DNA from 2 places in the Planomonospora alba genome. Region 1 is predicted to be linked to the other one. Evidence: predicted binding sites of a transcription regulator. Region 1 holds the regulator's gene; the other holds the start of a gene.
What was found. Region 1 encodes HspR, which represses chaperone genes until heat shock. Its sites were predicted from a motif close to ANTTGAGTCNNNNNGACTCAANT; they were not measured.

Region 1 (4,411 bases):
GGCGTCGGAGACGGCCCGCACGGCGTCGCGCTGGCCGATCAGCCGGGCGCCGATCTCCTCCTCCATGCGCAGCAGCTTGGCGGTCTCGCCCTCCAGCAGGCGGCCGGCCGGGATGCCCGTCCAGGACGAGATGACCTCGGCGATGTCGTCGGGGCCGACCTCCTCCTTGACCATGGCGTCCTGCGGCTCCGCCACCGTGCTGGCCTCGGCCAGCTCGGCCTCCAGCCGGGGCACCTCGCCGTACATCAGCCGGGAGGCGGTCTCGAAGTCGCCGTCGCGCTGGGCCCGCTCGGCCGCGCTGCGGGCCTCGTCGAGCTGCTTCTTCAGGTCGCCGACCCGGTTGAGCCCGGCCTTCTCCCGCTCCCAACGGGCCACCAGGGCGTTCAGCTCCTCCTTGCGGTCGGCCAGCTCGGCGCGGAGCCGCTCCAGCCGCTGCCGGCTGCTCTCGTCGGTCTCCTTGGCGAGCGCCAGCTCCTCCATCATCATCCGGTCGACGTTCCGCTGGAGCTGGTCGATCTCCACGGGACGGGAGTCGATCTCCATGCGGAGCCGGGAGGCCGCCTCGTCGATGAGGTCGATCGCCTTGTCGGGCAGGAACCGGGAGGTGATGTAGCGGTCGGAGAGCGCGGCGGCGGCGACCAGCGCGCCGTCGGAGATCTGGACCTGGTGGTGCGCCTCGTAGCGGCCCTTGAGGCCGCGCAGGATCGCGATGGTGTCCTCGACGGAGGGCTCGCCCACGTAGACCTGCTGGAAGCGGCGCTCCAGCGCTGGGTCCTTCTCGATGCGCTCGCGGTACTCGTCGAGCGTGGTCGCGCCGATCATCCGCAGCTCGCCGCGGGCCAGCATGGGTTTGAGCATGTTGCCCGCGTCCATGGCGCCCTCGGCCGCGCCCGCGCCGACCATGGTGTGCAGCTCGTCGATGAAGGTGACGACCTGCCCCTCGCTCTCCTTGATCTCGTTGAGCACGGCCTTGAGGCGCTCCTCGAACTCGCCGCGGAACTTGGCGCCGGCGACCATCGCGCTCAGGTCGAGGGCGATCAGGCGCTTGTCCTTCAGGCTGGAGGGCACGTCGCCGGCGACGATCCGCTGGGCCAGACCCTCCACGACCGCGGTCTTGCCCACGCCGGGCTCGCCGATGAGCACGGGGTTGTTCTTGGTGCGGCGGCTGAGCACCTGCACCACCCGGCGGATCTCCGTGTCGCGGCCGATCACCGGGTCGAGCTTGCCGGCGCGGGCCCGCTCGGTCAGGTCCACGCCGTACTTCTGCAGCGCCTGGTAGGTGTCCTCGGGGGTCTCGCTGGTGACCTTGGCGCGCCCGCGCACCTTCTCGAAGGCCTCCAGCAGCGCGTCCGGGCCGGCCCCGCGCGACCTCAGCAGCTCGGCGACCGGGCCGCCGTCGGCGGCCAGCCCGACCATCAGGTGCTCGGTCGAGACGTACTCGTCCTCCAGACGGCGGGCCCGCTCGGCCGCGGTGTGCAGCACGGCGAGCAGCTGCCGGGAGCTGGTGGGGGCGCTGACCGTCGAGCCCTGCGCCTTCGGCAGGGCCGCCAGCTGCGTCTCCGCCTCGGTGCGCAGCTGCTTGGCGTCGGCGCCGACGGCCTCCAGCAGGGGTACGGCGGTGCCGCCGGTCTGGGCGAGCAGGGCCGCGAACAGGTGGACCGGGGCGACCTCCGGGTTGCCCTCGGCGGCGGCGCGCCGGATGGCGGAGGAGACCGCCTCCTGGCTCTTCTGCGTCAGCTTGTAGTCCATGGGACAGTCCCCCCGGTCGTGGTGGCTGCGGGTGTCAGGCGGGTGGTAGCTGGTACTGGATCAGGGCGCGGATCGTCGCGACCTCCGCGCGCAGGCGGTGGTTCTCCTCGCGCAGGCGCATGACTTCGTTCTCCAACTCCAGGATCCGCTTGATGCCCGCGAGGTTGATGCCCTCCTCCTGGGAGAGCCGCTGGACCTCGCGGAGCATCAGGATGTCGCGGGTGGAGTAGAGCCGCCCGCGGCCCGCCGTACGGCCCGGCCTGACCAGGCCGAGGCGGTCGTACTGCCGAAGGGTCTGCGGGTGCAGCCCCGACAGCTGGGCGGCCACCGAGATCACGTAGACAGGGGTGTCATCCGACAGATCGAAGTAGTTGGCGTCCATGGCTACTCGCTTCTGGCCTGTTGGATCAGCTCGGCGCGCGGGTCACCGCCGGAGGTGGCGTCGCGGAACTCCTCCAGGACGGAGCGTGCCTTGTCGTCGAGCTTCTGCGGCACCAGGACCTCGACCGTGACGAGCAGGTCGCCCTTGGTGCCGTCCTTGCGGGTGACCCCGCGGCCGCGGACCCGGAAGGTGCGGCCGTTCGGGGTGCCCGGCGGGATGCGCAGGGTGACCGGCATGCCCTTGAGGGTCGGCACCTTGATCTCCGCGCCGAGGGCCGCCTCGGTGAAGGTGACCGGCACGGTGACCGTCAGGTTCTCGCCGGAGCGCCCGAAGACCGGGTGCGGCTTGACGTGGACCTGGACGTACAGGTCGCCGGCCGGACCGCCGTTCTCGCCGGGCGCGCCCTTCGCCTTGAGCTTGATGCGCTGGCCGTCGCCGACCCCGGCCGGGATACGGGCCTGGATGGTGCGGGTGCTCCTGCCCCGTCCGCTCCCGTCGCAGACCGGGCACGGGTCGTCGACCAGCAGGCCGCGGCCCTTGCAGTCGCGGCACGGCTCGGAGAAGGCGAAGTTGCCCAGGTTCCGGCTGGCCGCGCCGGTGCCCTCGCAGGTCGGGCAGACCCGCGGGGTGGTCCCGGCCTTGGCGCCGGTGCCGGCGCAGGCGCCGCAGGAGGAGGAGCTGGTGAGCCGGAGCGAGACGGTGGTGCCCTCCGCCGCCTCGGTGAAGGAGAGCGTCACCTCCGACTCGACGTCCTGGCCGCGCCGGGCCCGCCTGGTGGTGCCGCCGGGGCGGGTGGCGCCGCCCCGGCCGCCGAACAGGCCGCCGAAGAGGTCGCCGATGCGGTCCCCGGCGCCCTGCTGGGCGGTGCCGCCGAACAGGTCCCCCAGGTCGAAGGGGAACCCGCCCCCGCGGGCACCCCCTCCGGCACCCGCGTAACCGCCGAGTCCCGATCCGAACAGCGCGCGCGCCTCGTCGTACTCCTTGCGGCGCTTGGCGTCGGACAGGACGTCGTAGGCCTCGGAGACCTCCTTGAACTTCGCCTCGGTCTCGGAACTGCCCTGGTTGGCGTCCGGGTGGTACTGCCTGGCCAGCTTCCGGTACGCCTTCTTGATCTCTTCGGCGGTGGCGGACTTGGGCACACCAAGGACGGCGTAGTAGTCCTTCTCCAGGTAGTCCTTGGTGCTCATCTGTCTTCCTTCTCCAAGAGGGGGTGGATCAGTCGTCGTTCGACTCGGGCTCACCGGGCTCGGCGACCGCGACCCGCGCGGGGCGGAGGACGCGCTCGCCGATCCGGTAGCCGGGCTGCAGGATCTCCACGCAGGTCGGCTCGGTGACGTCGGCCGAGTAGCTGTGCATCAGCGCCTCGTGCACCTCCGGGTCGAACAGGTCGCCCTTGGAGCCGAAGGGGCTGAGTCCCAGCTTGCCGAGGACCGACTCCAGCGCCTCGGCCACCTTGGCGAAGCCCCCGGTGAGCTCTCCGTGGTCACGGGCCCGGCCGATGTCGTCCAGGACCGGGAGCAGCTCGGTCAGCGCGCCGGCCACGGCCTGCTCCTTGATCAGCATGCGGTCCCGCTCGACCCGCTTGCGGTAGTTGGAGTACTCCGCCTGCAGGCGCTGCAGGTCCGCCGTGCGCTCGGCGAGCTGGGTGGCCAGCTCGACGGCGGCCGGGTCGGCCGCGGAGCCGGGCTTGCCGGTCTCCGGAGCCCCGGCGGCCTGGCCGGCCCGCTCCTGCTCCGCCTCGCCGTTCGCGCGGGGCTGCCCGGTCTCCGGGTCGATCTTCCGGTTGTCGCGGATCACGGGCTCCTCCCCGGAACCGTTCTCACGCGTGTTCACGGTCGTGCTCCCCTCGGCTCGCCTGCCGTCACTTCGCGTCGTTCTCGCGCTTCGGCTCGTCGTCCACGATCTCCGCCTCGACCACGTCCTCGTCGGCCCGCTGGTCGCCGGCCGCGTCCTCGGCACCGGCGCCGGGCTGGGCCCCGGCTCCCTGCGCCTGGGCGTAGATCGCCGAACCCATCTTCTGGCTGACGGCGGCGAGCTTCTCCGCGGCGGTGCGGATGGCGGCCGTGTCGGTGCCCTCCAGCGCCTTCTTCACCTCGGCGACGGCGTCGGTGACCTCGGTCTTGACGTCGTCCGGCACCTTGTCGGCGTTGTCGCTGAGGAACTTCTCCGTCTGGTAGACGAGCGAGTCGGCGTTGTTGCGCGTCTCGGCCTCCTCGCGGCGGCGCTTGTCCTCCTCCGCGTAGGACTCGGCCTCGCGCATCATGCGCTCGATGTCCTCCT
Region 2 (4,411 bases), on a different contig from region 1:
CTCGGCCCGACCCGGGCGAACTCCGCGATGAGCCGCCGGGTCACCGAGGGCGCCAGCAGCGCCTCCCCGGCCGCCACCACCCGGACGGCCTCGGCCAGCTGCTGCGCGGAGGCGTCCTTGAGCAGGAACCCGCTGGCCCCGGCCCGCAGCGCCTCGTAGACGTAGTCGTCGAGGTCGAAGGTGGTCAGGATCAGGATCTTCGGGGCGTGCTCGCCGTACTGTCCGGAGGAGAGGATCTCCCGCGTCGCGGCCAGGCCGTCCATGACGGGCATGCGCACGTCCATCAGCACGACGTCGGGCCGGAGCTCCGCCGTCCGCGCCACGGCCTCGCGGCCGTCGGCGGCCTCGCCCACGACCTCCATGTCCGGCTGGGCGCCGAGGAAGACGGTGAAGCCCGTCCGCACCATGCCCTGGTCGTCCGCGATGAGCACCCGGATCGTCACCGATCGCCTCCAATGGGGGGATTGAGGCCGTCAGACCGTGGCCGCCGGCTCGTCCTGTGTGATCGGCAGTATGGCGGTGACGGCGAACCCGTTGCCCACCGGTCCGGCCCAGAGCCGCCCGCCGAGCACGGCCGCCCGCTCCCGCATGCCGATCAGGCCGTGCCCCGCGTGCGGGGACGCTTTTTCGGAGCCGGAGCCGGAGCCGGAGCCGGAGCCGGAGCCGGAGCCGGAGCCGGCACGCGGGCCCGGCCCGGCGGCCGGGCGTCCGGCGGTGCCGTTCGCCACGTGGATGTGCAGCTCGTCGGCGGACCTGCGGATCTCCACCGTGACGGCCGAGCCGGGCGCGTGCCGCATCGCGTTGCTCAGCGACTCCTGCACGATCCGGTAGGCCGACAGACTCACCGCCTCGGGCAGCCCGGTCAGGCCGCCGCCGAGCCTGGGCGTCACGGCGAGCCCGGCCGAGCGCGCGGTGGCGAGCAGCTCCTCCAGCCGGCCGAGCCCCGGCTGCGGCGCGGTGTCGCGCGCCCCGTCGGCGTCGCGCAGCACGCCCAGGACCCGCCGCATCTCGTTCATGGCGGTCAGGGAGAGCGCGCGGATCTCCGCCAGCCCCTCCTCCAGCAGCCGCGCGTCCCCGCGCGCCCTCAGCGGCACGGCCTCCGCCTGGATGGCGATCACCGACATGTGGTGGGCCACGATGTCGTGCAGCTCCCGGGCGATCCTGGCCCGCTCCTCCAGCACGGCCTGCCCGGCCAGCGCCCGTTCGCTGCGCCGTTCCTCCTCGACCAGACGCCTGACCGCGGTGCGCCTGGCCCGGACGTTGTAGCCGAGCAGGACGGCCGCGGTCACCAGGCCCATGCCGACGACGGTCACGCCGGTCTGGTCGCTCTGCACCTGGACGAACCACACGCCGGCGGCGGAGAAGAGCCACACGCCGATGGTGACGTGCCGCTCGCAGCGGACCGCGACCGCGTAGACGACAAGCAGGTACGAGATCACGGTGTCGGTGGAGTAAGGCGTGTCCAGGGCCTGCAGACGGGTGAGGACCCCCGCCGGGGTCAGCACCGCGGCGAGCCGCCAGGCCGCCAGGGGGAGGCGGTCGCGCAGCGCCAGCGGGAGCGCGGAGCAGGCGGCGGCGAACTGGATCTCCCCCCAGCCCAGCGGCTCCGGCAGGTGCGCCGTGTCGCTCCACAGCATCGACTGCACGGCGCTGAACAGGATGAAGGCCAGCACGAGGTCGGCCAGCAGGACCAGGTCGACCGTGCGGAACGGGAGCAGTCCCAGGAAGCCCGGCACGCGGGGGGCCAGCCACCGGGAGCGGGGATGCGGAGGGTCGGCCCTGCCTTTCCACAGCGCGGCGGCGAGCGCGTGCGCCAGCCGGGCCAGCGGGCTGCGGGCCCGGTCCCGCGGGGCGGGAGGGGAGGTCATCCGGCCAGTCTAGGGACGGTGATCATCGCCCCGCATCACCCCGTGGAGGGGCTCGCCGCGTCCCTCCACGGGGTGATGATTACAGGATTACGATCGCTCACAGCGAAAAGACTCAAGTCCGGGAACATTCGGAGGCTCCTGTTAATTGAGTCGGTATAACTCAACCCCATGGAGCGCAGATGAGTGAGAGCTTGAACCTCCCGGTCCTTCCGCTCGACGACGAGGTCGTGCTGCCGGGCATGGTGGTCCCCCTGAACCTGTCGGCGAACGAGGTCAGGGCCGCGATCGACGCGGCCCGGGCCCTCGACGAGAACACCCCCGAGGTCCTCCTCGTCCCGCGGATCGACGGGCACTACGGCGCCGTCGGCGTCCGGGCGGTCGTGGAGCAGATCGGCAGGCTGCCCGGCGGCGAGCCCGTGGCCGTGGTGCGCGGCGTCGACCGGATCCGCGTGGGCGCCGGCACCACCGGCCCCGGCGCGGCGCTGTGGGTGCAGGCGAGCAGGATCGACCCCGTCGAGGCGGGCGAGCGCGCCCAGGAGCTCGCCAGGGAGTACAAGGCGCTGGCCACCACGATCCTGCAGAAGCGGGGCGCCTGGCAGGTGGTCGACGCGCTCAACCAGATGGACGACCCGTCGCTGCTGGCTGACAACTCCGGCTACGCGCCCTGGCTCACCACCGCGCGCAAGGTCGAGATCCTCCAGACCGCCGACCCGGCCGAGCGCCTGGCGATGCTGATCGAGTGGTCCCGCGAGCACCTGGCCGAGCTGGACGTGGCCGAGACGATCCGCAAGGACGTCCAGGAGGGCATGGAGAAGCAGCAGCGCGAGTTCCTGCTCCGCCAGCAGCTCGCCGCGGTCCGCAAGGAGCTGGCCGAGCTCAACGGCTCCTCCCCGGAGACCGAGGAGGAGGACTACCGCGCCCGCGTCGAGGCCGCCGACCTGCCCGAGAAGGTGCGCGAGGCCGCGCTCAAGGAGGTCGCCAAGCTGGAGCGGACCTCCGACCAGTCCCCCGAGACCGGCTGGATCCGCACCTGGCTCGACACCGTCCTCGACATCCCGTGGAACACCCGGACCGAGGACTCCTACGACATCGCCGCGGCCCGCGAGGTCCTCGACGCCGACCACACCGGTCTCGACGACGTCAAGGACCGCATCATCGAGTACCTCGCCGTCCGGGGCCGCCGCGCCGCCAAGGGCCTCGGCGCGGTGGGCGGGCGGCGCAGCGGCGCCGTGCTCGCCCTGGCCGGCCCTCCCGGGGTCGGCAAGACCTCCCTCGGCGAGTCCGTCGCCCGCGCGATGGGCCGCAAGTTCGTCCGGGTCGCCCTCGGCGGCGTGCGTGACGAGGCCGAGATCCGCGGCCACCGCCGCACCTACGTCGGCGCGCTGCCCGGCCGGATCGTCCGGGCGATCCGCGAGGCCGGCTCGATGAACCCCGTGGTGCTCCTCGACGAGATCGACAAGGTCGGCTCCGACTACCGGGGCGACCCGACCGCGGCGCTGCTGGAGGTGCTCGACCCCGCGCAGAACCACACCTTCCGCGACCACTACCTGGAGGTCGAGCTCGACCTGTCCGACGTGCTCTTCCTGGCGACCGCCAACGTGCTGGAGGCGATCCCCGGCCCGCTGCTGGACCGCATGGAGGTCGTCACGCTCGACGGCTACACCGAGGACGAGAAGGTCGCGATCGCCCGCGACCACCTGCTCCCGCGCCAGCTGGAGAAGGCCGGGCTGACCGCCGAGGACGTCGCGGTCGGCGACGACGCGCTGCGCCGCATCGCGGGGGAGTACACCCGGGAGGCCGGGGTCCGCTCCCTGGAGCGCTCGATCGCCCGGGTCCTGCGCAAGGTCGCCGCGCAGGCGGCGCTCGGCGAGGCCGGGCTGCCGGTGACGGTGGCCGCGGACGACCTGGTCGCCTACCTCGGCCGGCCGCGGCACGTCCCGGAGTCCTCGCTGCCGGAGTCCCGCCAGCGTACGGCGGTGCCGGGCGTGGCCACCGGCCTGGCGGTCACCGGCGCGGGCGGCGACGTCCTCTACGTGGAGGCGTCGCTGGCCGACCCGGAGACCGGCCCCACCGGGCTGACCCTGACCGGCCAGCTCGGCGACGTGATGAAGGAGTCGGCGCAGATCGCGCTCTCCTACCTGCGCTCGCGCGGCGCGGAGCTGGAGCTGCCGGTCGCCTCGCTCAAGGACCGCTCGGTGCACATCCACTTCCCGGCCGGCGCGGTCCCCAAGGACGGCCCCTCCGCGGGCATCACCATGACCACGGCCCTGGCCTCGCTGCTGTCGGGCCGCCCGGTCCGCGCGGACGTGGCGATGACCGGCGAGGTCTCCCTCACCGGCCGGGTGCTGCCGATCGGCGGGGTCAAGCAGAAGCTGCTGGCCGCCCACCGGGCGGGCATCACCACGGTGCTGATCCCGGCCCGCAACGAGCCCGACCTCGACGACGTCCCCGAGTCCGTGCGCGAGGAGCTCACCATCCACACGGTGAGCGACGTGCGGGAGGTCCTCGAGATCGCCCTCACCCCGGCGAAGGTCGCCGAGCCC

Region 2: lon (endopeptidase La) is a predicted target of HspR. The motif match lies at 2,012-2,034, and genes of this name have one in related genera.

Annotation. Positions count from the first base shown of each region.
Region 1 covers NZ_BAAAUT010000011.1:28,381-32,791, forward strand. Annotated here, with positions in the region: gene clpB (ATP-dependent chaperone ClpB) at 1-1,749, opposite strand, end outside; gene ABD823_RS08540 (heat shock protein transcriptional repressor HspR) at 1,784-2,131, opposite strand; gene dnaJ (molecular chaperone DnaJ) at 2,134-3,318, opposite strand; gene grpE (nucleotide exchange factor GrpE) at 3,347-3,964, opposite strand; gene dnaK (molecular chaperone DnaK) at 3,993-4,411, opposite strand, start outside.
Region 2 covers NZ_BAAAUT010000024.1:7,248-11,658, reverse strand. Annotated here, with positions in the region: gene ABD823_RS15995 (response regulator) at 1-443, opposite strand, end outside; gene ABD823_RS15990 (sensor histidine kinase) at 474-1,868, opposite strand; gene lon (endopeptidase La) at 2,048-4,411, shown strand, end outside.